3 regions of the Pseudooceanicola aestuarii genome follow, and region 1 is predicted to be linked to each of the others. Evidence: riboswitches for the same ligand, from Rfam matches in the RefSeq annotation. Region 1 holds a riboswitch; each other region holds the start of a gene.
The links. A riboswitch is a leader RNA that binds a small molecule or an ion and turns the genes downstream of it on or off. The one in region 1 is predicted to bind cobalamin.
Positions count from the first base shown of each region.

Region 2: it holds a riboswitch for cobalamin, as region 1 does, so the genes downstream of both, G5A46_RS03395 (CbtB domain-containing protein) here and nrdH (glutaredoxin-like protein NrdH) in region 1, are expected to answer to the same signal.
Region 3: it holds a riboswitch for cobalamin, as region 1 does, so the genes downstream of both, G5A46_RS07485 (TonB-dependent receptor plug domain-containing protein) here and nrdH (glutaredoxin-like protein NrdH) in region 1, are expected to answer to the same signal.

Region 1 is NZ_JAAFZC010000002.1:590,458-600,019, forward strand. It holds gene G5A46_RS19785 (DUF11 domain-containing protein) at 1-149, shown strand, start outside; gene G5A46_RS15645 (glycosyltransferase family protein) at 179-1,237, opposite strand; gene G5A46_RS15650 (pyrophosphohydrolase domain-containing protein) at 1,842-2,231, opposite strand; gene nrdF (class 1b ribonucleoside-diphosphate reductase subunit beta) at 2,231-3,202, opposite strand; gene nrdE (class 1b ribonucleoside-diphosphate reductase subunit alpha) at 3,352-5,433, opposite strand; gene nrdI (class Ib ribonucleoside-diphosphate reductase assembly flavoprotein NrdI) at 5,502-5,918, opposite strand; gene nrdH (glutaredoxin-like protein NrdH) at 5,927-6,148, opposite strand; cobalamin riboswitch at 6,259-6,452, opposite strand; gene G5A46_RS15675 (Lrp/AsnC family transcriptional regulator) at 6,596-7,057, opposite strand; gene putA (bifunctional proline dehydrogenase/L-glutamate gamma-semialdehyde dehydrogenase PutA) at 7,186-9,562, shown strand, end outside.
Region 2 is NZ_JAAFZC010000001.1:728,832-738,393, reverse strand. It holds gene cobN (cobaltochelatase subunit CobN) at 1-890, opposite strand, end outside; gene G5A46_RS03415 (GNAT family N-acetyltransferase) at 892-1,350, opposite strand; gene cobW (cobalamin biosynthesis protein CobW) at 1,472-2,533, opposite strand; gene G5A46_RS03405 (hypothetical protein) at 2,565-3,065, opposite strand; gene G5A46_RS03400 (CbtA family protein) at 3,138-3,836, opposite strand; gene G5A46_RS03395 (CbtB domain-containing protein) at 3,841-4,029, opposite strand; cobalamin riboswitch at 4,066-4,281, opposite strand; gene smc (chromosome segregation protein SMC) at 4,509-7,964, shown strand; gene G5A46_RS03385 (lytic murein transglycosylase) at 8,337-9,524, opposite strand.
Region 3 is NZ_JAAFZC010000001.1:1,580,474-1,590,035, forward strand. It holds gene G5A46_RS07465 (TetR/AcrR family transcriptional regulator) at 1-22, shown strand, start outside; gene G5A46_RS07470 (helix-turn-helix domain-containing protein) at 77-631, opposite strand; gene G5A46_RS07475 (hypothetical protein) at 752-1,339, opposite strand; gene G5A46_RS07480 (HNH endonuclease) at 1,431-2,399, shown strand; cobalamin riboswitch at 2,672-2,874, shown strand; gene G5A46_RS07485 (TonB-dependent receptor plug domain-containing protein) at 3,012-4,916, shown strand; gene G5A46_RS07490 (ABC transporter substrate-binding protein) at 4,910-5,785, shown strand; gene G5A46_RS07495 (FecCD family ABC transporter permease) at 5,782-6,765, shown strand; gene G5A46_RS07500 (ABC transporter ATP-binding protein) at 6,762-7,520, shown strand; gene G5A46_RS07505 (LysR family transcriptional regulator) at 7,606-8,550, shown strand; gene G5A46_RS07510 (RidA family protein) at 8,541-9,026, opposite strand; gene G5A46_RS07515 (amidase) at 9,308-9,562, shown strand, end outside.

The sequences.
Region 1 (9,562 bases):
CCAGCGTTGGCAGCGGTGTGACCTGTACCCTGACCAAACCGGCCAGCAACAGCGCAGGCTATGCCGGGGACCTGCAATGGGATTGCACTGGATCCTACCCGCCCGGCGATCTGGGGGCGGTGACGTTCCAGGTGCGGATCTCGCCGTGATAACAGGCCGCAGCTCTGCGCCCCCTGGGTTACACAGTTTCGGGTCCCAGACCCGAAGCCATACCGATGGTGACGAGGCGCCGGGCCATTGTCTCCCCGATGCGGGCTGCGGAGTAGCGCCGAGAATCGCAGACGGCGCGGGTCTGCCGATCGGTGATCAGATGGCGCTCGCGCAGCGCCTCCGCCATCTGGGCGTGCAAGGATGCGGGCCGTGGCACCGCCCAAAGCGGTACAGGATCGGCCGTTCCGAATCCCATTCGACGCCTGACATGTGCCGGCACCGGCGCAAGATCGTGATCCACCAGCCGGGCATTGCGCGGGCTCAGCACCTCCAGGCATCCGCCGAAGCCCGTGGCCACCACCGCATTCCCGCGCGACAAGGCGCCGGCCAGGGCCATATTCCAGCCTGCGCCCCGATGGGCGGAAACCAGGCATTGCGCCCGCTCATGCAGAGTAGCCAGCAGATCCGACGCAAGAGGGCCCGGCAGGCTTGTCACCCGCGCGGGCAACGCCTGACCCAATGGCGCTTCGGAGCGGATCACAAGATGCGCCTCCCCCTCCAATGCGGAAAAGGCTGCAATCGTATCGGTAATCCCGTCGGCGTCCTCCCCGTTGGAGAAGGCATAGAAAACAAAGGTATCATCGTCGAGGGCCAGCTTCTCCTGCAAAAGGTGCCTGGCGGGAAAGCCGGCATCTTCCGGCCGGGGCAGGATATGCGGAACAAGCATCACCCGCGGGTGGATCTGGGAGAATATGGCCTGGCAGAATTTGGAACAGGTCCAAATCTCGTCCGCCATCTCCAGATGTCTGGCGCGGTCTTCGGGCAGGGTCGTGGCCTGCCAATCGGACATGATGATGATGTATCGATGCGCCAGATCGGGATACATCGCGACGTGGTCGGGAATTCGGAACGGGGCGTCGTGGATGATCACCGCATCGGCTTCAGCCGGATGATTGACCAGCGGAACACCAGCCAATCCGAGAGCCTGCTGAAAGGCCAGCCCGGCACAGCGGTCCCCCTCCTCCGTCGACAAAAGATAGCAAACCCGCGGCAGTCGCGCAGTCCCACCGATCCTGATATCAAACATATAACACGCACTCCCTCGTCACCAATCTGAACAGGCAAAAATGCGTTACATGGCGGACGCCTGAGGCTGCGCTGGAAAACCCACGCGCCGTCAATGGCGAAGGCTCACGGAATTCACAATGCAAAATTGCGAATTCGTCCTATCCAAATTTCATCGTTATATGCGTCTTTCACCGCGGATTTTTCCGCTTTTCGAAAGTGTCGCACCGTCCTTGCATGAACAGGAATGCACAGTGAAAATTACATGTCCAGAAGAATGTATACAACCTCCCCGAGGTCGACATCAGGCGTGAGGGCGATTTCGGAATTAGCGCGCCAAATTCTGGTGGTAGTAACGGTTTTGGTGTCAAAAATTGACAGAGATTTTTATCTGACACTCTGCCCAAAATTCCAGACATCATCTGAAAGTATAAAAATTTCTGGATAAAATTCAAAGGCATGTAAGAAATCAGCCATCGGGCTGCGCAGTAGAATGCATCCGTAGCGCGTCGTCTATCCGGCATTCCCGACGCAATCACATATTGCAACTGCGCCTTTGCATCGCGAAGCGGCGCAATATCCTCGCGACACCTTGGTGGAGGCGGGAAAACTCTTTCGCCAATCCCCTACTTGGCCCCGCGCAAAACGCGCGTCAGGTCCGGGGGACGAAAGTTCGGGCCTTTCAGTACCTTTCCATCCGCACGCAACAGGGGGCGCCCGTCTGCTCCCAATTTCGACATATTCGACGCGTGAACTTCGGCCATTCCTGCTGCTTTGACCGGGTGCAACCCAAATTCGAGAAAGGTTCCATCCAATACGTACTGAATATCGCACAGGGCATCCAGAACCTCGACCATGTTCCCGGCAGAGACGGCGGCGCGCAATTCGGCAACTTCTTCTTCCAAAATGGCCAATCGCATCTCTGCCCGTTCTGCGGGTATCGCGGCGTCGTCCGCAATCGGCACGCCGAACGCATGGTGCCAGGCGCGGACCATCTCCAACGTGTTGTCAATCATCAGAAATCCCAGTCGTCATCTTCCGTGGCGACGGTTTTTCCAATGACATAGGACGAGCCGGAGCCAGAGAAGAAATCGTGGTTTTCATCCGCGTTCGGCGACAGCGCAGCCATGATAGCGGGGTTCACACTGCACAACTCATCCGGGAACAACCCTTCGTAGCCGAGGTTCTGCAAGGCCTTGTTGGCATTGTAATGCAGAAAGTTCTTCACATCCTCGGTCAAATTCAACGGATCGTAAAGACTCTCGGTATAGCGTGTTTCTATCTCGTAGAGTTCAAACATGAGGGAGAAGGCAAAATCTTTCAGCTCCGCCCGTTCGGCTTCGGTCAACCGTTCCTGGCCGCGTTGGAATTTGTATCCGATATAATAGCCATGCACCGCCTCGTCGCGGATGATCAGGCGGATCAGATCGGCCGTGTTGGTCAACCGCGCCCGCGACGACCAGTGCATCGGCAGGTAAAACCCTGAATAGAAAAGGAAACTCTCAAGAAAGACCGACGCGATCTTTTTCCGCAGCGGATTGGCCGTCGCGTCATATTCATCCAGGATCAACCGCGACTTGCGTTGCAACTGGGCATTTTCTTCCGACCAGCGGAAGGCTTCGTCGACTTCTGCCGTCGAACACAGGGTGGAAAAGATAGAGGAATAGCTACGCGCATGCACCGCCTCCATGAAGGCGATATTGGTCAGCACGGCTTCTTCATGCGGGGTTGCAGCATCGGGCATCAAGGCGGGGGCGCCAACGGTGTTCTGCACCGTATCCAGCAGGGTCAGTCCGGTGAAGACGCGGATGGTCAGGCGCTGCTCTTCTTCGGTCAGCTGGGACCAGCTTTGGATGTCGTTGGACAGTGGCACCTTCTCCGGCAACCAGAAGTTGGCGGTCAGCCGGTTCCAGATTTCCAGGTCCTTGTCGTCCTGCATCCGGTTCCAGTTGATCGCGCGGGGGACGGGGCGGGCAGTGTCGGTCATCGGGACGATCCTTGGCGGGCGGTGTAATGGGGTCGGTCGCAGGCGCGTGAAGATGGGTATAGAAAGGTCAGGCCTGCGGCATTTTCAGGTACAGCCGGCGCGGCACTTGGGAATACCCCCAAGGCGCCCCGCCAGCCCAACGTTCGAGATCAGAGAGAACAGGACACGCAGCCCTGCACTTCTGTCCCTTCAAGGGCCATCTGGCGCAGGCGGATGTAGTAAATCGTCTTGATCCCCTTCTTCCATGCGTGGATCTGCGCCTTGTTGATGTCGCGCGTGGTGGCCGTGTCCTTGAAGAACAGGGTCAGGGACAGCCCCTGGTCCACGTGCTGTGTCGCAGCGGCATAGGTGTCGATGATCGCCTCGGGACCGATTTCATAGGCATCCCGGTAATATTCCAGGTTGTCATTGGTCATGTAGGGCGCCGGATAATAGACGCGGCCGATCTTGCCCTCCTTGCGGATCTCGACCTTGGCGGTGATCGGATGGATGGAGGAGGTCGCATTGTTGATGTAGCTGATCGACCCGGTCGGCGGCACCGCTTGCAGGTTTCGGTTGTAAAGGCCGTCGCGCATCACTGTCTCGCGCAGTTCGGTCCAGTCGGCGCGGCTTGGAACGGTGATGCCGAAACGGGTGAACAGCTCCGCACCCGCCGCGGTTTCCGGCAGCCAGTCGCGGGCCACATATTTGTCGAAGAAACTGCCGTCCGCATAGCTGCTGTCGGCGAAGCCCGCGAAACTGCGCCCTTTTTCCCGCGCCAAGGTGCTAGAGGCACGCAGACAATGATAAAGAACCGTGGCGAAGTAGATGTTGGTAAAATCGATCCCTTCGGGCGATCCGTAATGGATCCGCTCCCGCGCGAGGAACCCGTGCAGGTTCATCTGACCCAGGCCGATGGCATGGCTTTCATCATTGCCGCGCCGCACGGAGGGCACGGAATCGATCGACGACATTTCCGACACGGCATTCAGTGCCCGCACAGCAGTATCCACGGTCGCGCCCAGATCGCCGCCATCCATGGCCCGCGCGATATTGAGCGAGCCGAGGTTGCAGGAGATATCCGTGCCCAGATGTTTGTACCCCAGATCGTCGTTGAATTCGGACGCTTCGTTCACCTGCAGGATCTCGGAACACAGGTTCGACATGGCGATCCGCCCCTTCACGGGGTTGGCGCGGTTCACCGTGTCCTCGAACATGATGTAGGGATAGCCGCTTTCGAACTGGATCTCGGCAAGGGTCTGGAAGAACGCGCGCGCGTTGATCTTCTTCTTGCGGATCTTGGGGTTGGCGACCATTTCGGCGTATTTCTCGCTGACCGAAATGTCGGAGAAGGCGCAGCCATAGACCTTTTCCACGTCATGCGGGGAAAAGAGGTACATATCCTCGTTCTTCTTGGCCAGCTCGAAGGTCACATCGGGGATCACCACGCCCAGAGACAGGGTCTTGATCCGGATCTTTTCGTCCGCATTCTCCCGCTTGGTATCCAGGAACCTAAGAATATCAGGGTGATGCGCGTTCAGATAGACCGCGCCCGCGCCCTGCCGTGCGCCAAGCTGGTTGGCGTAGGAAAAGCTGTCTTCCAGCAGCTTCATCACCGGGATCACGCCGGAGGACTGGTTCTCGATGCCTTTGATCGGGGCTCCGTATTCGCGGATGTTGGTCAGCATCAGCGCCACGCCGCCGCCGCGCTTGGACAATTGCAGGGCGGAATTGATACCGCGCCCGATGCTTTCCATGTTGTCTTCCAGCCGCAGCAGAAAACAGGAGATCAGCTCCCCCCGCTGCGCCTTGCCGGCGTTCAGGAAGGTGGGCGTGGCCGGCTGAAACCGGCCGGCCAGGATTTCCTGCATCAGCCCCATCGCCAGCGCCTCGTCCCCGCGTGCCAGGGCAAGGGCGACCATGACGACGCGATCCTCGAACCGCTCGAGATAGCGTTTGCCGTCCCGCGTCTTCAGCGTGTAGCTGGTGTAATACTTGAAGGCGCCCAGGAAAGTCGGGAACCGGAACTTGGCCTTGAACGCGGCATCCCAGATCCGCGCGATAAAGGCGCTGTCGTACTGGTCCAGAACCTCTGCCTCGTAATAGCCTTCCTCCACCAGATAGCGCAGCTTTTCCTCCAGCGAGTGAAAGAAAACGGTGTTCTGGTTGACGTGCTGCAAGAAATATTGCCGCGCGGCCAGCCGGTCGGCATCGAACCGGATCTTGCCCTGTTCGTCATAGAGGTTCAGCATCGCGTTCAACGCGTGGTAATCCAACCCCTGCCATTCGGTGGGAACGGCCTTGGCCGGTGCGGCGTCGCTCAGATCGCGGTCGAGAATTGCGTCTTCCAAAACCTGTCCAGTCCTTCGGTGACGCGGGTGATGTCGGTGTCCGTTCCGGCCAGTTCGAACCGGTAAAGGACCGGCACGCCGCATTTGCGTGCCACCACATCCCCCGCCAGGGCAAAGGTTGCCCCAAAATTGCGGTTGCCCGCGGCAATGACGCCGCGGAGATGCTGCCGTGTGCCCGGGTCGTTCAGGAACCGGATCACCTGTTTGGGAACCGCGCCCCGCCCCTGCCCATCCGCAAAGGTGGGCGTGATCAGCACAAAGGGCGCGCGGGGGGCGGGCATATGCTCCCCCGGGGTGATCGGGATTCGCTGGGCCGGCACCCCCAGGCGGGCGACGAAACGATGCGTGTTCCCCGATCGGGAGGAGAAGTAGACCAGCCCGCCCAAGGCCGGCCTCAGCCCAGCGCGTTGATCTTGTCGGGGCGGAAACCGGCCCAGTGATCGTCGCCTGCCATCACGACAGGTGCCTGACGATACCCCAATTCGGTCACGCGCGCCAGCGCCTCGGCGTCCTCGGTCAGGTCGACCAGGTCGTAATCTAGCCCCTTCGCGGCCAGCGCGCGGGTGGTGGCGGTGCATTGCACGCAGGCGGGTTTGGAATAGACGGTGATGGTCATCGGGGTCTCCGGTCGTAGCAGCATTTTCCGGGTTTCGGGGCAGAGACGCCGACCGCCGCGGCCCTGTCCAGGCCCCGGCTGATGCGATGTCCCCGGACCCTCCGTCCGGTCTCGAAATTTGTGTCCCGGCAGGTCTCCTGGCTTGCGGCTCGAACACCCGTCCCCCCCTTCCCGACGGCACATCCGCCAGTGGATCAACGGGTTCGGGCTTGCCGCTCACAGTTGCGGGGGCAGCGCCGGCATTTCACCGGCTTCCCATTTTCACCCGAAACGATTTCCGGGCACCAAGACAACATCATATAGACGCCAATGCCAGGGGAGTGTCAATATATGGAGTTCCGGAGGAAAGTAGCCCGGTGATGGCATACACGTTTGGAAGCCCCGGGAAAGGCATGCCTTTTCCCCCCAAACCCCCGTCGCGTCCAGTACGAAAAAAAAATTTTCCGCTCAGAACGCCAAATCCTTGACCGCCTCCATGGTGACGTGGGTCGATGTGCTCTCCACATGCGGCAGGGCCGAGACGACCTCTCCCAGAACGCGCCTGTAGCTGTCGATATCCTCCGTTCGGACCTTCAGAAGGTAATCGAAGGATCCGGCGATCATGTGACATTGCTCTATTTCGGGCACTATACGCACAGCCGCGTTGAAGGCGCGCAGTGCCGCCTCCCGCGTGTCGGACAATGTCACCTCCACAAAGGCGACATGCGCGCGGCGCAGGGCGGCCGGGTCCAGCACGGCCCGGAATCCCAGGATGACACCATCGTCCTGCAACCGCTTCAGACGGGCCTGGCAGGGGCTTTTGGACATGCCGATGCGCCGGGCCAGATCCGTGGCGGGCAGCCGCCCTTCGTTCGATAGAATATCAAGAATCTTCCGATCAAACCGGTCAAGCTGCCTGCTTTCGGACATATCGCACACCTATAGGTCTGAATATCCACCCCAGAGAAGTCATATCACCTGAAATTTTCGGAGATCAAGGCAACACGCCCGCGTCACTTCTGCGACACTGGGTTAAACCCCTGTTGCCGAGGCCCGCCATGACCGATCTTTCCACCCTTCGCCGCCAGATCCGTGACCTGACCCGCGCCCCCGAAGCGCAGGTGATCGACGCCCTTCGGGCGCAAAGCGCACCCTCCCCCGCCCTGCGCGAGGAAATCACCGCCCGCGCCCGCGATCTCGTGCAGGAGATCCGAGGCGACGACCGGCCCGGCCTGATGGAAGTTTTCCTGACTGAATATGGCCTGTCCACCTCCGAGGGAATCGCCCTGATGTGTCTGGCAGAGGCGCTGTTGCGCGTGCCCGATGCCGAAACCATCGACGAGCTGATCGACGACAAGATCGCGCCTTCGTCCTGGGGGGAGCATCTCGGGAAATCGTCTTCTTCCCTTGTCAATGCCTCCACCTGGGCGCTGATGCTGACGGGCAAGGTCCTGGATGACGACCGGTCGCGCGGCATGGCGCATATCCTGCATTCCGCCGTCAAGCGCCTGGGAGAGCCGGTGATCCGCACCGCAGTCCGCGCCGCCATGCGCGAAATGGGCAACCAGTTCGTTCTGGGCGAAACCATTGAAAGCGCAATCAAACGCGGGCGCGGGATGGAGGCCAACGGCTACACCTATTCCTACGACATGCTGGGAGAGGCCGCGCTGACCGCCCGTGACGCCGCCAAGTTCCACGCCTCCTATGCCCATGCGATCCGCACCCTGGGCGCGCGCGCCACCTCCGCCGATATCCGCGATAACCCCGGCATTTCGATCAAACTGTCCGCACTTCATCCCCGCTACGAGGTCGGCCAACGGGATCGCGTGATGGCAGAACTGGTAGACAGCGCCCTGGATCTGGCCCTGCTGGCCAAGGAACACAACATGGGTCTGAACATCGACGCAGAAGAGGCCGACCGCCTGGACCTGTCGCTGGACGTGATCGAGGCCGTGCTGTCCGACGACCGGCTGGCCGGCTGGGACGGGTTCGGCGTGGTGGTGCAGGCCTACGGAAAACGGGCCGCGCCGGTGCTGGACTGGCTGCACGCCGTCGCCAGCAAACATGACCGCCGGATCATGGTCCGGCTGGTCAAGGGCGCCTATTGGGATACGGAGATCAAGCGGTCGCAGGTGGAGGGGCTGCCCGGCTTCCCTGTCTTCACGCGCAAGACGGCGACCGACGTGTCCTATATCTGCTGTGCCGCGCGGCTGTTCGCGATGACCGACCGGATCTACCCGCAATTCGCCACCCACAACGCCCATACCGTCGCCGCCATCCGCGCCATGGCGCCTGACACCGATTGCTTTGAATTTCAGCGATTGCACGGCATGGGGGAGGTTCTGCATCGCCGCGTGAAAAAGGCGGAGGGCACGCGCTGCCGCATCTACGCCCCCGTTGGCGCGCATCGCGATCTGCTGGCCTATCTCGTGCGGCGGCTGCTGGAGAACGGGGCCAACTCCTCCTTCGTGAACCAGATCGTGGACGAGGACGTGCCCCCCGCCGTTGTCGCCGCCGACCCCTTTGCCGCCTGGGAGGCGGAAAAGGACCAGCCGCAACCGCATATCACCGCACCCGAGGCCCTGTTCGCCCCGGAACGGACCAATTCCCGGGGCTGGGATCTGCACGACACCACCGACCTGGCCGAGATCGAGACCGCCCGCGCCCCCTTTGCCCGCCACCAATGGACCGCCACGCCGCTCCTGGCGGTGGAGGCGACGGGCGGCGCGCCGCAACCGCTGATCAACCCTGCCGATCCGTCCGATATCGTGGGACATGTCGCGGAAACCACCGCCGAAGAGATCGCCTCCGCCCAGGCCGCCGCCACCGATTGGTCGATTGCCACGGGGGCAGAGCGGGCGCGAACCCTGTCCCGCGCCGCCGATCTTTACGAGGCGCATTTCGGCGAGATCTTCGCCATTCTCACGCGGGAGGCCGGAAAAACCCCGCGCGACGCCATTGCAGAGCTGCGCGAAGCGGTGGATTTCCTGCGCTACTATGCCACCCGCATCGGCGGCTTGCAGCATGATGCGCGTGGCGTCTTTACCTGCATCTCGCCGTGGAATTTCCCGCTGGCCATCTTTACCGGGCAGATCGCCGCGGCCTTGGCGGCCGGGAACGGCGTACTGGCCAAACCCGCCGACGCCACGCCTCTGATCGCGCATCGCGCCGTGTCGCTGCTGCATGAGGCCGGCGTGCCACGGGCGGTGCTGCAATTGCTTCCCGGCACCGGCGCGCAGGTCGGCGCGCCGCTGGTGGAAACGCCTGACCTGGCGGGCGTCTGCTTCACCGGCTCAACCGCCACGGCACAGGGGATCAACCGCGCCCTGGCCACCAGCGCCCCCACCGCCCCGTTGATCGCGGAAACCGGCGGGTTGAACGCGATGATCGTGGACAGCACCGCCCTGCCCGAACAGGCGATCCGCGATATCGTGA
Region 2 (9,562 bases), on a different contig from region 1:
AGCACCACCTGATACACCGGCGCGGCATTGGCGGCGGGGGCGGCCAGCGGGTTGGCGCCATTATCGGCCCCGTCGGGCGATCCGGTGGCAAAGGCGGTGCAGTTCAGGATGACCTGCGGGGCGACCTCGTGGAACAGCGCCTCCAGAGTGGCGGCGGAGACCGGATCCTTCAGCGAGGCGACGAAGACGGGCAGGGGGTTCAGCCCGGCGCGCAGCAGCGCCTTGACCAGCCGGTTGATCGGGTTCAGCCCCGCCCCCTGCACCAGCGCCCGGTAGAAGACCAGCGGCACGCAGGGCGCGCCCGGCGTCCAGGTGGCGCGCAGCTGCGCCAGGTCGGGCTGGTCCAGCCCCGGCCAATAGAGCCCCGCGCGCAGCAGCGGGCGCGCCGGCGCGGGCCGCGCGCCGCCGTCCAGCATGGCGCGGGCATGGGTCAGGAACCCGGTGGCATTTGCCGGCCCGCCCTCCGTCAGAAAGGACCAGAGCGCATGGTAATCCGCATCCCCCACGGTCGACAGCGCCCGCAGTTCCGGGTCGGGCTTGTCATCGCCGGGCAGCGCGGCAAAGGGCACGCCGGCGGCATGGAGGCGGGCGGCATATTGTTCCATCCCGTAGCGCCAATAGCCCATGCCCCCCAGCACCCGCGCCACCACCAGCCGCGACCGGGTGGCGCATTGGTCCAGGTGCAGGTCCACGGACATCGGATGTGTCAGGTTCGTCAGCTGCGCCAGCCGCAGCCCCGGCGGCGCATCCATCTCCGCCCGCGCGGCGGACAGGGCGGCCAGTTCGGTATCGGCGGCCGAGATCACCACCAGGTCGGCGGGGGTCTGGGTCAGATCCACGGCCTCTGTGCCGTCGTCGATCCGTCCGGGGGTGGCGGCCAGCAGATGCATGTCAGGCGGACTCCAGCGTTTTTTCCATGAAGACGGAGGATCCGTTCTCCTCGTAATCCCCGTAAGGCCCGCAGCGGGTATAGCCGTGGCGGGAATAAAGCCGCACCGCCGCAGCCAGCGCATCGCCGGTTTCCAGCTTCAGCAGGGACAGACCCTCTGCCCGGGCCTGGTCCTCGATCTGGCGCATCAGGGCCGCGCCGATCCCCCGGCCCCGCGCCGCGTCCGTGACGAAGAAACTCTTGACCTCGCCATATTCGGCAAAGACCTTCAGCGCGGCGCAGCCCAGCGTCTCCGTCCCGATCCGGGCGGTGAAGAACCGGATGTCGGGCTTGGCCAGCTCCGCATGGGACAGGAAATTGTTCTGCTCCGGCGTGTACAGGCGGCGCATCAGCGCCTGCGAGGCGTCCAGCAGGGCCGAGGCCTCTGCCGACAACGGGTCATTCGGTTCCACAAGGATCATGCGCGCTCCCTCATCTTTCTTCAAATCTGCCCGGGTTTTCCCCTATGCCCGGCTGACCGGCACCCACCGACCCGAATGCCAGCCCGTCGCGGCCCCGCTCGCCGCCTGTATGGCCGAGAGATCAGGCGGTCAGCGCCGTTTCGATGGCGGCACGGTCCAGCCCGGACTGGCCGATCACCACCAGCCGCGTGTCGCGCGGCGCGCTGCCGAAGGGCTGGTCGAAGTAAGTCTGCACCCGTGGCCCCACCGCCTGAAGGGTCAGGCGCATGGGTTTGCCCGCCACGGCGGCAAACCCCTTCAGCCGCAGGATATCGTGATCGCGGATCACACCGGCCACCTGATCGGCAAAGGCCTGCGGATCGTCGATTTCGCCGCGTGTGACCACAAAGCTCTCAAAGGCGTCATGGTCGTGATCGTGGTGATGATGGTCACCGCCCCCGTCGTGGTCGTCATGGTGGTGGTGATGCAATTCGTGCCGGGCTGCCATGTCGGTTTCCGCCTCGGTGTTCATGCCCAGCAGAACGTCCACCGGCAGGACACCCATGGCAGAGGACAGGATCTGCACGCTGTCCCGCGCACCGGCGCGCAGGCGGGTCATCGTGGTCTCCAACTCCGCCCCTGTCATCAGGTCGGATTTGTTCACCACGATCATGTCGGCGCAGGCCAGCTGATCCTCGAACAATTCGGACAGGGGCGTTTCGTGGTCGATGCTGTCGTCGGCGGCGCGGGCGGCGTCTACCGCGCCCTCGTCATGGGCGAACCGGCCTTCGGTCACGGCCTTGCCATCCACCACGGTGACCACGCCGTCCACCGTCACGCGGGTAGAAATCGCGGGCCAGTTGAACGCCCGGATCAGCGGCTGCGGCAGGGCCAGGCCGGAGGTTTCGATGACGATGTGATCGGGCCGGTCGGGCCGGGCCAGCAGGGCCTCCATCGTGGGGATGAAATCCTCCGCCACGGTGCAGCAGATGCAGCCGTTTGACAGCTCCATGATGTCCTCGTCGCGGCAGGTCTCGTCGCCGCAGCCCTTCAGGATATCGCCATCCACGCCCAGGTCGCCGAATTCGTTGATGATCAGCGCGATGCGGCGGCCGTTGGCCTGTTGCAGCATGTGGCGGACAAGGGTGGTTTTCCCGGCGCCGAGAAAGCCGGTGATGACGGTTGTGGGGATTTTGGCGGGCATGGGGGCTCCGATCTGGTTGGGCGCGGCGGCGTCAGTCGATAGTGACGATCTGCCGGGCCTCCACCGGCTGTCCTTCGGTGGCCAGCTGCTGGTGAGAATTGGCATTCAGGGTGACGCGGATTTCGGCCTCTCCGGGGGCGAGGCCGGGCAGGTGAACCCAGGGGCCGTAGGCGCGCACGATCTTTACCCCGTCCACATAGACATGGGCATGACCCTGGCCGGTGACATGGGCGGCGTTCACCGCCTCGGGGGCAAAGGTGAAGCCTTCGGGCCGGATCTGCAGGTTCACGCCGCCCGCACCCTCCGCCGTGGCAGCGAAGGTGACCGAGACGGGCGCGCCGTTCTCCAGCAGGCTGTCGTGGTCATGGCCCGCCATGGTACCATGCAGCGCGCCGCTGTCGTCATGGGGCGCGCCATGGGCGGAATGGTCATGGGCGGGTTCCAGCTGCGCCCCGGTGGCCGAGGCGGTCAGAAATCCGATACCGCCGCCGAAGAACAGGCCGATGATGAACAGGAACAGGGAATTCTTCATGGGATCATGCCCGGACCTGCCGGGCCTCCTGTCGCGGCCGGGACGCGTGCACGCCCCGGTCGGAATGGCGGATCAGGCGGCGCGGGGGGCAGGCTGGACCTGCCCTTCGCGTTGCCAGAAATAGCCGGCGAAACACCCGGTCAGCACCCAGGCGGCCAGCCCGACGCCAAGCGCGCGCCCGGCAAAGAGGCCCCCGAGTTCGGGCGGCACGGGCCCGGTGAAGACATCCGGATGCGGCGCGCCGATCACATGTGGCGCGGCCAGCAGCACGATCGCGGCGCCCCAGGCGGCCCAGCCGCGGCCGAAGGCCAGAAGCCACATCGCCACCCCCGCGGCCGCAACGGTGCCCAGCCACCACATCTGGCGCAGGGTCACGTCGGCGGCGGCGACGCCGGGCAGTTCCGGGGGCAGGCTGACTGCGGGCCAGAAATGCACCGCGACAAAGCCCGCGATGCCCCACAGCACCCCGGTCCGCGCATCCACCCGTGCGCCACGCTCTGCCGCCAGCGCCATCAGCGCCACCAGGATCAGGGCATAGCCGGTGTAGACCAGGGTGGTGAACAGCACGCTCAGCCCGTCGCGCATGGCGTCAAAGCCGCCGATATCGGGATGGGCCGAGACGGGATCGGCGCCGAAATGCACCAACTCTCCACCTTCGTAGAGTTCCGCGTGCAGCAGCACGGGCTGCACGAATGCCAATTGCAGCGCGGCGGCAATCAGCCCCGCTGCAAATCCAGCGAACAACGCGCTGGTCAGAATGCGACCGATCATCGGATCAGTGGCAGGGGAAGCCGGTGGCGTGACGCACGTCATGCGCCGCGTCATGCAGCGTTGCGGCCTGCACATGGCCCGCAAGGACGATGATGGCGGCGCCGATCAGCATGGCGGTGATGGCCCCCACCAAGGTGGAGGTCGATGTGGCGTTGGTGCGCTGGGCGCCCTGGGCCTGGACTTGGGTCGTCATGTCAGTTCTCCTTTTGCTGTCACACCCGACAGCGTTGCAGGTTTCCGATGCACGGCCGGTCTCCTGGCTGGCGGGTCTTTGCGTGGCCTGGCCTTCCCGGATGGCTCCAGTGGCGCGTTCAGGCCCGCTACCGCTTCACAGTCGCGGGGGCGGCTGCGGCTTGGGGCCCCGAGATGGGTCGCCCGTTCCGCATTCCCGTTTCATCCCCGGACGCTTTGCGCCCATGGGGGAACCGTACAGCTTCGTTTCTGGCGCGAAGCTGCACGCCGCGTCAAGGTGAATCGCCGGGCCAGCGGCAGCGCGGCAGCAGCGATGACGCTGCGGGATCGGCGGGAAACCGCAGTCGAAATGCGCAATATCTTGTGGATAAGGCCCTGGCACGCCGCAGATGCTGGGCGCCGCGCGTTGACACGCGGGCGTTGGGCGGGGACTTTCGGGGAACGACCGGAATCGGCGATCACAGACACGGGGCTACGACATTGCGCTTTTCCAGACTCAGATTGACGGGGTTCAAATCCTTCGTGGATCCTACCGACCTGATCATCGGGACGGGGTTGACCGGCGTGGTCGGGCCGAACGGCTGTGGCAAATCCAACCTGCTGGAGGCGCTGCGCTGGGTCATGGGCGAGAACCGCCCCACCGCGATGCGTGGCGGCGGCATGGAGGACGTGATCTTTGCAGGTGCCGCCACCCGCCCGGCCCGGAACTTCGCCGAAGTCGCGCTTCAGATCGACAATTCCGAGCGGCTGGCGCCCGCCGGGTTCAACGACGGTGACCAGCTGGACATCGTGCGCCGCATCACCCGCGACGTCGGCAGTGCCTACAAGGCCAATGCCCGGGACGTGCGGGCGCGCGATGTGCAGATGCTGTTTGCCGATGCGTCCACCGGGGCGCATTCGCCCTCGCTGGTGCGGCAGGGGCAGATCTCGGAACTGATCAACGCCAAGCCGAAGAACCGCCGCCGCATCCTGGAGGAAGCTGCCGGGATCTCGGGCCTGTATGCCCGGCGCCACGAGGCGGAGCTGAAGCTGAAAGGGGCCGAGCAGAACCTGGCCCGCGTCGATGACGTGGTCGAACAGCTGGCTCAGCAGATCGCCCAGCTGGAACGGCAGGCCCGGCAGGCGAAACGCTACCGCACCATCGGCGAGGAACTGCGCCAGGTGGAGGGGATGCTGCTCTACCGGCGCTGGAAGGAAGCGGAGGAAGCCCGCAACGAGGCCCAGGCGATCCTGCGCGACCGGATGACCGTCGCCGCGCAGGGCGAACGCCTGGCGCGGGAGGCAGAGGCTGCCCGCGAGGTCTGCGAGGCCGCGCTGCCCCCCCTGCGCGAAGAGGACGCCATCGCCGGGGCCCTGCTGCAACGGTTGCAGGTGGAGCGCGATTCCCTGACCGAAGAACAATCCCGTGCGGAGACCGCGATTGCCAACCTGACCGCGCGGATCGCCCAATTGTCCCGTGACGGCGACAGGGAAACGGGTCTGAACCGCGATGCCGAAGAGACCATCGCCCGGCTGGACGAGGAAGCCGCCGCCCTCGCCCGGGCTGGCGAGGGGCACGATGCCCGGCTGGCGCAGGCTGCGGAGGAGGCAAAAGCCGCCTCGGACGCGCTGTCGGATCGCGAGGGGGAGCTGACCGAAAAGACCGAAGATTCCGCTCGCCTGTCGGCCCGTCACCAATCCGCCCGGCGCTGGCTGGACGACAGTCGCCGCACCCTTGCCCGCAGCGAGGCAGAGGCGGAGAAAGCCCGCCGCGCCATGGCCGACAGCCGCGATGTCGTGACCCGCGCGGCCGAGACTTTCGAGACGTTGCAAGCACAGGAAGGCGCGGCCCGTACCGCGGCCGAAGCTGCTGAGACCGGCCTGGCGCAGGCCGACACGGCGCGCGCCGAATGCCAGACCCAGGAGGCCGAGGCCCGCGCAGCCCGTTCGGGCGCCGAAGGGGAGGTCAGCGCACTTCAGGCCGAGGTCGCGGCGCTGGACCGGCTGGTGCGCCGCGATACCGCCGAGGGCGGGCAGGTGATGGACGCCGTGAAGGTGGCGCCGGGCTATGAAAAGGCGCTGGGCGCCGCGCTGGCCGACGATCTCCGCGTGCCGCTGGTTGCGGCGGATGGCCCCTCCGGCTGGGTGGCGCTGGCGGATTACGACGCGGCGCCGAAGCTGCCGCAGGGCATGACCCCCCTGGCCGATTTCGTCACCGTGCCGCCGGTCCTCGCTCGCCGCATTGCCCAGATCGGGGTGGTCGCGGCTGAGGACGGCCCGGCGCTGCAATCCGCGCTGCGCCCCGGTCAGCGCCTGGTCAGCCAGGAGGGGGATCTGTGGCGCTGGGACGGGTTTCGCGCCTGGGCAGAGGACGCGCCATCGGCCGCCGCCCTGCGGCTGGAGCAGATCAACCGCCTGACCACCCTGCGCCAGGAGGCCGCCGAGGCCGAGACCCGCGCCGCCGCCGCCCGTACCGCGCACGAGACGCTGGCCGCCGACCTCTCCCGCCTGACGGAGGCCGACAAGGCCGCCCGCCGGGCCCGCGCCGATGCCGATCGACAGCTGGCCGATGCGGCGCGCAAACTCTCGCGCGCAGAGGCGGATCGCACCCTGGCCGAAAGCCGGCTGGAAAGCCTTGGCCTGGCGGTGTCGCGTCACGAAGCGGATGCAGAAGCCGCCGCCGAACAGCTGGCCGAGGCCGAGGCTGCTATGCAGGTTCTGCCTGACCTGGACGCCGCGCGCGCCGCGCTGGACGCGGTCAAGACGGCGGTGGATGCCGCGCGCGGCCACATGATGGCCCTGCGCACCGCCCATGACGAGCTGCGCCGCGAAGGCGAGGCCCGCAGCCGCCGCAGCCGGGAGATCGTCACTGAAACCGACAGCTGGCGCACCCGCCTGCAAAGCGCCGACAGCCGGATTTCCGAGCTTGACCAGCGCCGCCGCGAGGCGGAGGCCGATCTGGCCGAAGCCCGCGATCTGCCCGACATGCTGGCCGATCGCCATGCCACGCTGAGCGATCAGATCGCCGTGGCGGAGGGGCGCAAGGCCAATGCCGTCGATGCGCTGTCGGTGGCGGAGACGCATCTGCGCGACGCTGTGCAGGCGGAGCGGGAGGCGGAGCGCACCGCCTCGGAGGCGCGCGAGGCCCGCGCCCGTGCCGATGCCCGCGCCGATGCCGCGCAGGAGGGCGTTGAAACCGCCGCCGAACGCATCGCCGAGGCGCTGGAAATGTCACCGAAGGAGCTGCTCCAGAGCCTCGACGCCGAGGTCGGCAAGATGCCGGGGGTCACCGCGCTGGAGGCCGACGTGACCCGGCTGCGCCGCCAGCGGGATGCCCTGGGCGCCGTCAACCTGCGCGCCGAGGAAGACGCCAGCGAGGTCGGTGCCGAACACGAGACCCTGACGCGGGAGAAAGCCGACCTGGAGGATGCGATCCGCACCCTGCGCGGCGGAATATCGGGCCTGAACCGCGAAGGCCGTGAACGCCTGCTGACCGCGTTCGAACAGGTGAACAGCAATTTCTCCCTGCTGTTCCGGCATCTTTTCGGCGGTGGGGAGGCCAGCCTGATGCTGGTCGAAAGCGATGATCCGCTGGAAGCCGGGCTGGAAATCATGTGCCAGCCGCCGGGGAAGAAGCTGTCGGTCCTGTCGTTGCTGTCGGGTGGGGAACAGACATTGACCGCGCTGGCCCTGATCTTCGGCGTCTTCCTTGCCAATCCCGCCCCGATCTGCGTTCTGGACGAGGTGGACGCGCCGCTGGACGACGCCAACGTCACCCGGTTCTGTGACCTGCTGGACGAAATGTGCCGCCAGACGGAAACCCGGTTCCTGATCATCACCCACCACGCCGTCACGATGGCGCGGATGGATCGCCTGTTCGGTGTGACGATGCAGGAGCAAGGGGTCAGCCAGCTGGTGTCGGTGGATCTGAAGAAGGCCGAACAGATGGTCGCCTGAGGCGGTGCCAAACCTCTGGCCCACGCCTTCGGTCGGGCCACCGGTCCGGCCTGCGACGAGGCCCCGCACCTGATCCGCCGGTGCCAATCGCTGATCAACCTTTTCCGGGTCACCTTTCCCCGCCGCGACCCTTCGGGGTGGAAGGAGGGGATGATATTGAACGATCAACAGTTCAGGACGTGGATGGTCTGTATCGTGGTGGCAACGCTGTTGGTGACGATCATCCGGCTCTTGATCGGTCTATAGGCTGAAAAAGAGCGGCCCGGCGCAGTAGCAGCTCCGCCGGGCCGTTTTGAAAGTGGTGACGTCGGACGCCCTCAGTTCAGGAATGGCCAGGATAATTCCATACATCCAAACAAACCGTAAACGCCTTCAGAGACGGCGCAGCAGCTCCATCGTGGGCCAGGCGTCGGCGGGCAGGCCCAGCTCCTGTTGCACGGATTGCACCGCCCGGCGCGTGCCGGCGCCCAGGATGCCGTCGATCTTGCCCACGTCATGGCCCCGCGCCTGCAACTTCTGTTGCAGCTGCTTCATCTGCGCGCCCGACAATCCCGGATCGGGGTTGCCCGCATCGAACACCGGCGCCCCTTCCAGCCGATTGGCGAAATAGGCGGCGGTCAGAACGTAGGTAAAGCTCTGGTTCCATTCAAAATAGACATTGAAATTCGGATAGGCGAGGAAGGCCGGACCCTTGCGCCCCTGCGGGATGATCACCGATGCGGGCAGGTCCGACAGCCAGCGGCCCGACCGGGGCTGCACCCCCATCGCCTGCCAGTCCTGCGGGCGCAAGGTGGTGCGTAGCCCGGTCTTGGACCAATCCATCTGATCGGGCACGCGGATCTCCTGCATCCACGGCTGGCCTGGTGCCCAGCCCAGATGGCGCAGCATCCTGGCGCCTGACAGCAGGGCATCGGGGGCGGAACCTTTCAGGTTCACATGGCCGTCGCCATCGCCATCCACGCCATTGTCGATGATGTCGCGCGGCAACATCTGGACCATCCCGATTTCACCCGCCCAGGCGCCGGTGGTGCGGGCGGGGTCGAAATCCCCTGCCGCGTACAATTCCAGCGCGGCCAGAACCTGGGGCCGGAACAATTCGGGGCGGCGGCAATCGTGGGACAGGGTGACCAGCGCATTGGCGGTGTTGAAATCCCCCTGGAAGGCGCCGTAATCGGTCTCGAACGCCCAGAAGGCCAGAAGAACCCCGCGCGAAACGCCGTATTCGCGCTCCATCCGGTCAAAGACGCTGGCGAACTGGCGCGCCTTGGATTGACCGGTCTGGATCCGGTTCTGCGAGATCAGGCGCCGGGCAAAGGTGGTGAAGTCGAGGGTAAAGACACCCTGACGGCGATCCGCCGCGATCACCTTGGGATCCTGGCGCACGGGGGCAAAGAACGCGTCCACCGTCGCGGCGTCATGGCCCAGGGCGCGGGCCTCCTGTTTCAACCCGTTGACGAAGGTGCCGAAATTGCCACCGCAGGATTGTGCCGCCACGGGCAGGGCTGCAAGGGCCAGCGGTATGGCAAGGGCTAGGCGGGCGATGCGGGCCATGGCGGTCATGGTCACTCCTCTGACTGGAAACCGGCGCCACCTTAGCA
Region 3 (9,562 bases), on a different contig from region 1:
CCGGTTCCCCGACGCCGCCTGAGGCCGGGGGCGTACCGGTCCGCGCCTGACGGCCCGTCGGGGCCCGGACGGCGGGTCAATAGACCACGGGGGCGATGACCCAGATCACCACCGCCGGTTCCGGCCCCGGGTTGCGCCAGGCGTAGCGCGCGCCCTGGAATTGGAAGCTGTCCCCGGCCGACAGGTCAAAATGCGTCTCCTCCAGGGTCAGCTGCAACCGCCCCGAAAGGATCAGCCCCCCATCTTCGCGTTCGCCGCCGCCCTTTTGGCCCGCGCTTTCGGCCCCGGGGGCAAAGGTGGATTTGATGATCTCGAACCGGCCATCAAGGCGCGGCGACAGCAATTCCTCCACCAGCCCGGTTTCCGCCGATCCGATGGGTATCCGGTCGGCCGCGCGCAGGACCTGCCCCTGCTCTGCCGGGGACCGGGTGGCGGAGCGGAAGAAATACGACAGCTTGATCCCGTAGAGGTCCGCGATCCGGGCCAGGTCGTCGATCGAGGGGGTGGTCACGCCGCGTTCGATCAGGCTGAGCCATGCCGGAGAACGCCCCAATTTCCCGGAGGCCAGGACGAGGGTCAGTTTGCGCGCTTTGCGCAAGGCGCGAATATCCGGTCCAATCTGCGTGTTCATCGGGTCGGGCCATCCGAGCATTGGTATGGCCATTGAAGCTAGCGCGCCGGGGGCGGCTGGCAAACGGCGCCCGGCTGCCGCGCCATGACCAGAGCGCGTCGGGCGTGCCTATCGAGCCGATCAGGGGGCAACCGGGATAATGTCGTGCAGGCGCCGCGCGGCGCTGTCCCAACGGACGTGCCAGGCGCCGATTGTTCCCGATTTGTTCTTGATCAGATCCCACCGATGCAAGGTCGACCTCCCGTCGTCTGCCCTGGTCTCCGTCTCCGGGTCGAAGGCGGGGGTGCAACGCCAGCGGGTTTCGGCGGCATTGCTGCCGGCGCCTTCGGGAATCAGGCACAGCCCGGTCGCCTTCCCGGCCTGGGCGGCCAGTTGCAACCGGCGCCCGGCGGTCAGGTTCAGCGGTTGACTCAACTCGATGACAACCAGCGGCAAAGCCCCGTCGCGCAGCGCCTCCTCGGCCACGGCAAGGGCCTCCGCCTGGTTGCCCGCCTGCGCCAGAAGCAGCTGCGACGGGTCGATGAAATCCCCCAATCCCAAGGGGTTGAGGGTCTCGTTCCGCCAGGACTCGCGCACCCAGAATAACGGCGTTCCCGCCACCGGCAGCCGGGCCGCACAGATCGCCGCAAAGCACGCCGCCCCGGTGCCGCACATCTCGTGCACACGGGTCGGGCGCGGCGGGAACCGGGACTGAAGGTCAGGCATCATGATCCCGAATTTACCCGCTTTCGGAGCGGGATCAAATCACCTCTGCGCGCCGGCGCACCCGGCCCGGTGCGGCGTTCGGGTCGGGAAAATCGTGAAAATTGTTGCTTTCCGGTGGGATGGCGCTTTCCTGGGCGGCATGGTGAAACTGGTTCTTCTGCACAAGGCCGACTCGATCTACGAGGACGAGCCTGATGTCGTCTACGACTTCCCCCGCGCCTACCTGAAGGACATGCGCGCGGCAGTCGGCGACTGGATCATCTATTACGAGCCGGTCAAGGCCGGGCCGCACGGCTATTTCGCGGTCGCCAGGATATCACGGATCATCCCCAAACCCGGGGTGGAGGGGCGGTTCCTCGCCCTCATGGAAGCGGGCAGTTTCCTGCCTTTCGTCCAGGAGGTGCCCCGGCTGGTGGAGGGCCGTCCGCTGGAAGCCGCGCTGACCCGATCGGACGGCACCCCCGCACAGGGCGGTTTGGTCCAGCGCGCGGTGCGGGTGCTGCCGGAGGCGGAGTTCGCCCGGATTCTGGATCTGGGCCTTCCCCGGGATTTGGAGGCCCTCGAAGCCCGACGCTATGATCCGCGGTCCGCCGCAATGGCGGAGGGGGCGGAACCGTTCGAACGCCCGGTGCTGGAACGGCTGACCCGCCGCGCCTACCGGGATGTCGCGTTCCGCCGCAAGGTCCGGGAGGCCTATGGCTACCGCTGTGCCCTGTCCGGGTTGCGCTTGCGAAACGGTGGCGGGCGGCCGGAGGTACAGGCCGCGCATATCCGTCCCGTCGATCGCAGGGGCAACGATTCCGTGCGCAACGGGTTGGCCTTGTCCGGGACGTTGCACTGGATGTTCGATCGGGGCCTGATCTCGGTCGCGGAGGATTGCGAGACAGTGCTGGTGTCGCGCAACAAGGTACCGGGAGAGGTGATCGACCGCCTGCTGGCCCCGAGCGGCAAGCTGTTGCAACCCGAAGACCCGCGCAATGCGCCCCATCCCGAAAACCTGCGGTGGCACCGGGAGAACATCTTTGGCCAGGTGCAAGGCGCCGGTCCGGCTCCGTGGCATTGACCGGCAGCGCAGCGGAAAACCGCTTTGGCGGTAATCATTCGTCAAGATCTCCGGCGTAGGAACGGGGGCGTCTGCCCGGCCTGCCTGCCCGCCGCCGCCCCATGGTGCCCCACCGCGACCCCGCGCCGCCGTAACCGTAGCCGTGGCCGGATCGTCCCCGGCCGGGTGGCGACCGGGCGTCAACCGGGGGGCAAGCGGGTGCTGATCAAGCGCCGATCAAACGCCGATCCCGGGGGGGCTGATCGCCCCTTGCCCGACGGGGTGGCATGGTCTAGCACTCGGGATGCTTCGGTCCGGGCGTTCGCGCGTCCGGTGAATAGGGAACGCGGTGCGGGTCTGACCCAATTCCGCGACTGCCCCCGCAACTGTAAGCGGAGAGCGACGCCGGACCATGTCACTGTCCCCTCGGGGATGGGAAGACCCGGCACAGCATCGACCCGCAAGTCAGGAGACCTGCCGAAGCCGATCACCCAGTCCGCACGCGGGGCGCGCGCGAGGCAACGGACCTTTTCCGTCGTGGTGGCAGTCGCCTGACCGTCGGCGGGAGCCCCTCCCCCCGTGGGTCGTTCGCAATCGCCATGCGTCGGATCCGGCGCAGGGAAGGGATAGATCATGAGCCTCACCAATCCGACGGCCCGTTCCGCCGTCTCTGTCACCACCTTCATCACCGTCTCAGCCATCGCACTTGCCGCCGCCACCGCCGCGCCGGTGATGGCGCAGGACAGCACCACGGATTTCGCCCTGGAGGACATCATCGTCTCTGCCGGCCTCACCCCGATCGCGGCGGCCCGCTACGGTCGCGCGGCCACGGTGCTGACGGCGCAGGACATCGCCGATCGCGGGCTGACCACCGTGCAGGACGCCCTGCGCGCGGTGCCCGGGGTCAGCGTGAACGCCAATGGCCACAGTTTCACCCAGGTCCGCATCCGCGGCGGAGAGGCCAATCACACCCTGATCCTGATCGACGGCGTGCGCGCGGCGGGCGGGGATGCGGCCTATGTCCTCAGTGGGTTGGAGACGGCGAATATCGCCCGGATCGAGGTTCTGCGCGGCCCGCAATCGGTAGCCTACGGCTCGGACGCCTCGGCGGGGGTAATCAACATCATCACCCGCAAATCCGAGGGGTCGGGATTCTCCTACGGCGGCAAGGTGGAGGGCGGCGCCGGCTGGTCGGCCTCGGGCTACCTGGCATATCGCGGGGCGCAGGGTGGCGTGGCGCTGGGCTTTGCCCGGATGCAGGACAGGGGCTGGGATTATTCCGGGTCCGGCGGGGAACGGGACGGCATCTTCCGCCGGACGCTGACCCTGTCGGGCGATCACGCGGTGGCCGAGGGGCTGACCCTGGGCTTCACCTACCGCCGCTCGGAGGAGGACGGCGACACCGACGCCACCGCCCTTGTGGCCACGGGGCCGGGGGATTACGTGCTGGACGACCCCGCCGCCCAGACCGTGCGGGAGGAGGAAGGCGGCCAGATCTACGCCGATTACACCACGCCCGATGGCCGGCTGTCGGCCCGGCTGGGGCTGGAGCGCACCCGCCTGACGCAGGAGATCAACAGCGGCGCGCCCACCGATCAGGACAGCCGCGCCACCCGGCTGCGCCTGTCCTACGGGTTGGACGGTCCGGTCGCCACCGGGGCGCAGGTGTTGTCCCTGCTGCTGGAGGATGAACACGACAGCAGCACCGCCAATCCCGGCTATGACCGCGACACGCGCTCTGTCGCGCTGGAATATCGTGGCACCTTCGACAGCGGGCTGGATGTGCAGATCGGCGCGCGCTACGATGACAACAGCGTGTTCGGCAACGCCGTGACCTGGAACGCGGCGGCGGCCTACACGCTGGACAACGGGGCGCGGCTGCATGCCTCTGCCGGGGCGGGCGTCGTCAATCCCAGCTATTTCGAGCTGTTCGCCAATGCATGGGGCTATGTCGGGAATCCCGATCTTGATCCGGAACGCAACCGATCCGTCGACCTGGGGGTGGAGCTGCCCCTGGGGCGCGGGGTGGTGGACGTGACCCTGTTCCAGGAACGGCTGGAGGACGAGATCACCGCGGTTGCCACCGGGCCCGGCAGCTACAGCTATGTCAACCAATCCGGCACCAGCCTGCGCCGTGGGGTGGAGGTCAGCGGCCGCTATGACGCGACCGATCAACTGGCGCTGCGCCTGGGCTATACCCTGCTGGACGCCACCAATCCCGACGGCAGCGTCGAGATCCGGCGCCCCCGGCACCAGCTGTCGCTGGGCGCCACCTGGACCAGTGCCGATGGCCGCACCACGCTGGACGCGCAGGCGCTGCATGTCGCAGGCAATGCCGATACGCAATTCTGGGGCAGCTACGCCACCAAGGAATTGCCGTCCTACTGGACCGTGGACCTGGCCGGCAGCCGCCGGATCGGGGACAACCTGCGCCTGACCGCGCGGGTCGACAACCTGTTCGACGCCGCCCATTCCGATGCCTGGGGCTATGCCGGGCGCGGGCGCACCGCCTATGTCGGGCTGGGTGCGGATTGGTGAGGCGCGCGGCCCGTCTTCTGGCGCTGCTGATCACGGTGGCGGCAGCGGCAGGGCCGGGGCGGGCGCTGGACCGCCCCATGACGCCGGGCGGGCAGGGGCCTGCCGCGCCCGGCCGCGTCGTGTCGATCAACCTGTGCACCGACCAGCTGGCGATGCTGCTGGCCGCGCCGGGACAATTGCTGTCGGTCAGCGCGCTCAGTCGCGACCCGCGTTCCTCGGTCATGGCGGCGGAGGCGCGAGCCTATCCGGTGAACCATGGCCGGGCCGAGGAAATCTGGCTGATGGAGCCGGACCTGGTGATCGCCGGCAGTTTTTCCAACCGGGCGAGCGTGGCGATGCTGCGCCGCCTGGGCGTGCCGGTGGTGGTGATTGCGCCGGCCTATTCCCTGGCCGACGTGCCCGACCGCCTGGCAGAGATGGGCGCCGCGCTGGGCCGCAGGGAACAGGCCCGCGCCATGATCCACGAATTCGAGAGCCGGCTGGCCACCCTGCGAGCCAGGGGCGGTGAGCGTCCGCGCGCCGCGCTCTACCATGCGAACGGCTATGCCTCGGGGGACCGGACGCTGGCCGGACAGGTCATTGCCGCCGCAGGCTTCACGAATATCGCGGCCGAGGTCGGCCTGCCCACGGGCGGGCATTTGCCACTGGAGGTTCTGACCATGGCCGCCCCCGACATGGTGATCACCGGGCGGCCCCATCCCGGCGCCGCCCGTGCCGAGGAAATCCTGCATCACCCCGCGTTGCAGGCCCTGCGGCGTCGCGCGGCGGGGGCGGTGCTGACGGATCGGGACTGGATCTGCGGTACGCCACATGTGCTGGACGCCGTGGCGCGGATGCGGGCGCTGCGGCAGGGGTTGGTGGCGGAATGAGGCCGGTCAACCGCATTTTGCTGGGGGTGGTGGCGCTGCTGTGCCTTGCCTCGTTGCTGATCGGCCCGGCGGGCATCGGCTGGGCCGACAGTTTGCGCGCGCTGATCGCGGGCGGGGAGGGGCCGATGACCCTGGTGATGCGCGAAATCCGTCTGCCCCGGATGATCCTGGGGCTGGCGATTGGTGCGTCGTTGGGGTTGGCGGGGGCGGCGATGCAGGGCTACCTGCGCAACCCGCTGGCGGAGCCGGGGCTGATCGGCGTGTCGGCCTCTGCCGCTTTGGGTGCGGTACTGGCGATCCAGACCGGCGCGGTCGCGGTTTTTGCGCTGGCCCTGCCGCTGGCGGCGCTGGCGGGGGCGCTGGTGTCGGTTCTGCTGTTGCTGGCGCTGGCCGGGCCACGCGGCGGGGCGCTGACCCTGATCCTGGCAGGCATCGCGATTTCGGCCATGGCGGGGGCGCTGACCTCGCTTGTGCTGAACCTGTCGTCCAACCCCTATGCCGCGAACGAGATCGTGTTCTGGATGATGGGATCGCTGGCCGACCGCTCAATGTTGCATGTCTGGCTGGCGCTGCCGCTGATGGCCCTGGGTTGGGCGCTGCTGCTGCCGTTGGCCCGCGCGCTGGAGGCGTTGACCCTGGGGGAGGACGCCGCCGCCGCCATGGGCATGGACCTGGCGCGCACTCGATGGCAATTGGTCATCGGCACGGCCTGCGTGGTTGGTGCCGCCACGGCGGTGGCGGGGACCATCGGCTTTGTCGGATTGGTGGTGCCGCATCTGCTGCGCCCGCTGGTCGGCGCCCGACCCGGCGCGTTGCTGGGGGCCTCGGCCCTGGGGGGGGCGGCGATGCTGTTGACGGCGGATATCGCGGTGCGGGTGGTGCTGCCGGGCCAGGATCTGAAACTGGGGGTGCTGACCGCGCTGGTCGGGGCACCGTTCTTCCTGCACCTCGTGCGCAGCACCGGGCGGGCGGAGGCATGAGTTTGCTGTGCCTCGATCGTCTGTCCGTCACCCGGCGGGGACGGGCCGTACTGCGCGATATTTCCCTGTCCGTGCAAGGCGGAGAACTGGTCGGCCTGATCGGAGCCAATGGTGCGGGCAAGACCACGCTGATGCGCGCCGCTCTGGGTTTGATCCCGGCGACAGGCACAAGCAGCCTGGCCGCGCTGTCCCCCGATGCCCGCGCGCGCGCCGCCGCCTGGATGCCGCAGGCCCGCGAAATCGCCTGGCCGGTCAGCGTGGAGGCTTTGGTGACACTCGGCCGGCTGCCGCATGGCGGGCGTAGCGACACAGCCACCGACCGCGCGGCGGTGGCCGGGGCGATTACGCGCATGGGGCTGGACAACCTGCGCCACCGCACCGCTACGCGCCTGTCAGGCGGGGAACAGGCTCGCGCCCTGATCGCCCGTGCCCTGGCGCAGGAGGCGCCGCTGCTGATCGCGGACGAGCCCATCGCCGGGCTGGACCCGGCCCACCAGATCGCCACGCTGGACGTGTTGGCCGCCCTGGCGGAGGAGGGGCGCGGCGTGCTGCTGTCGCTGCATGACCTGGGCTTGGCGGCGCGGCATTGCACCCGGCTGATCCTGCTGGCAGAGGGCGGAATTCTGGCGGATGGCCCGCCGGACCGCGTGTTGACCGATGCGCTGATCGCGCGGGCCTTTCACATTACCGCGTATCGGGCGCAGGGTCCGGAGGGGCCGGTGTTTCAACCCTTGCGGGTGATCCGCGACGATTGACCCTGCTCCGCCGAGGTCAAAAAAACATACCGTCCGGCCGCGCCCTCCCGTACAAGGGTGCAGTGTTGCGCAACCCGGAGCCCGGATGATCAACCTGACCGCTGGCCAATATTTCCTGCATGTCGCCCGCTTCGGCTCCATCCGGCTGGCGGCAGAGCGGCTGCATGTCTCGCCCTCCGCGATCAGCCGGCAGGTGGTCAAACTGGAGCATGAATTCGAGGAACAGCTGCTGGAACGCCGGGCCGAGGGCGTTCGCCTGACCGAGGCGGGGCGCGTGCTGGCCGACCACCTTGCCGTGATCTTCGACCGGATCGACGTCGCCAAGGGAGAGATCGCGGACCTGCGCGACCTGAAGGCGGGGACCGTGTCCATCGCGACGGTAGAGGGGATCACCGATCCCTTCATGTCCACCCACATCACCGAATTCCGCAACCGTCATCCCGGGATCGAATTCCACGTCCGCATCCGGGGGCGCGAACGGGTTCTTGAGGCGGTGGAGCAGCACCTGTCGCAGATCGGCTTTGTCTACGACCATTTCAGCCACGAGGCGATCGAGACGGTCGGCCAGTGGCGGCAGCCGCTTCTTGCCCTGGCCCCGCCTTCGCATCCGCTGACCGACGGGCGGCGGGTCACGCTGGCGGATCTGGCCGATCTGCCCTGCGTGCTGCCGGATTCCAGCTTTGGCATCCACCACCTGCTGAACCGGGCCTTCACCCGGATCGGGCGCAGCCCGCGGCCCATCGTGGTGGCGGACCAGTTTCATTTCCTGATCACTCACGCGATCCGCAATACCGCCATCATCTACCTGCCGTTGCAAGCGGTGATGGGCGAAGTGACCAGTGGCAAACTGGTGCCGCTGAACCTGGATTCGGCGGATTTCGAACACCGCTTCATCTATGCGGTGGTGCGCCGGGGGCAGGTCCGCTCCCCCGCCTGCGAGGCCTTCATCGCCTCCATCCTGTCGGTCTTTGCCGAGGGCGAGAAATCCGATGCCGCATTCCTCGCCCGGATTCGCGCCGCTCAGGGGTGAATTTCGATGGTGATGTCGGCCTCCACCGGGGCGTTCAGGCCCAGTTCGTGCTGGGTCAGGGCGGCGCGGGCGTGTTTGCCGTTTTCCTCTCCCCACAGCGCGACGAACAGGTCCGAGACCCCGTTCAGCACCTTGTGCGGCTCATGGAAGCCCGGCGCGCAGGAGACGTAGCCGATCATTTTCACGATCCGTTTGACGCGGTCCAGATCACCCAGCACGTCTTTCATCATCGCCAGATGGTTGATCGCCATCAACCGGGCGGAGGCGTAGCCTTCCTCGATCGTCAGGTCCGAGCCGACTTTGCCGACATAGGGCAGCACGTCGTTGTCATTCTCGTCCGGCTGGGTGCCCAGTGTGCCGGAGGTATAGAGGATGTTGCCGACGATGACGCCGGGGACGTAATTGCCGATGGGTTTGGGCCTGCGGGGCAGGATGATGCCCATCTCGTTCAGGCGGCGTTCGGTTTCATGTGCCACGGGGGCCTCCGTTCTTGGTTGGCGTCTGCGGTGCCAAATTAGGCAGTTTGCGGATGACCGCGAGGGCGCAAGCAGCAACGCCCCTTTGCCGAAACGGCAACGCGCCGGCGCGTTTTGGATTGGGTAAATACGGTATTTCCTCTTTTAATTCAGGCAGATAATCTGCGCCAACCAGCAGCGCGCGGATGGGGCGCCGCAGATCTCTCGGCGATCTGGGGAGTAGCGTCACGCGCCGCGCCGCATAAGGATGCAGCACCAGAACGACCCGAAAGGAAATGCAGGTGACCCACATTTCGCTTGATCAGACCGCAGCCCGGCTGCGCGATGGAACCACCAGTGCGGCAGGCCTGATGGCCGATGCCGCCGCACGCCACGGCGCGACGGAGGCCCGGTTGGGTGCCTATCGCACCTGGGCGGGCGAGCGCGCCGCGCGGCAGGCGGCGGCGGCTGACACCCTGCTGGCCACGGGGGTGGATCTGGGCCCGCTGATGGGGCTGCCGATTTCGGTCAAGGATCTGTTCGGCGTTCCCGGTCTG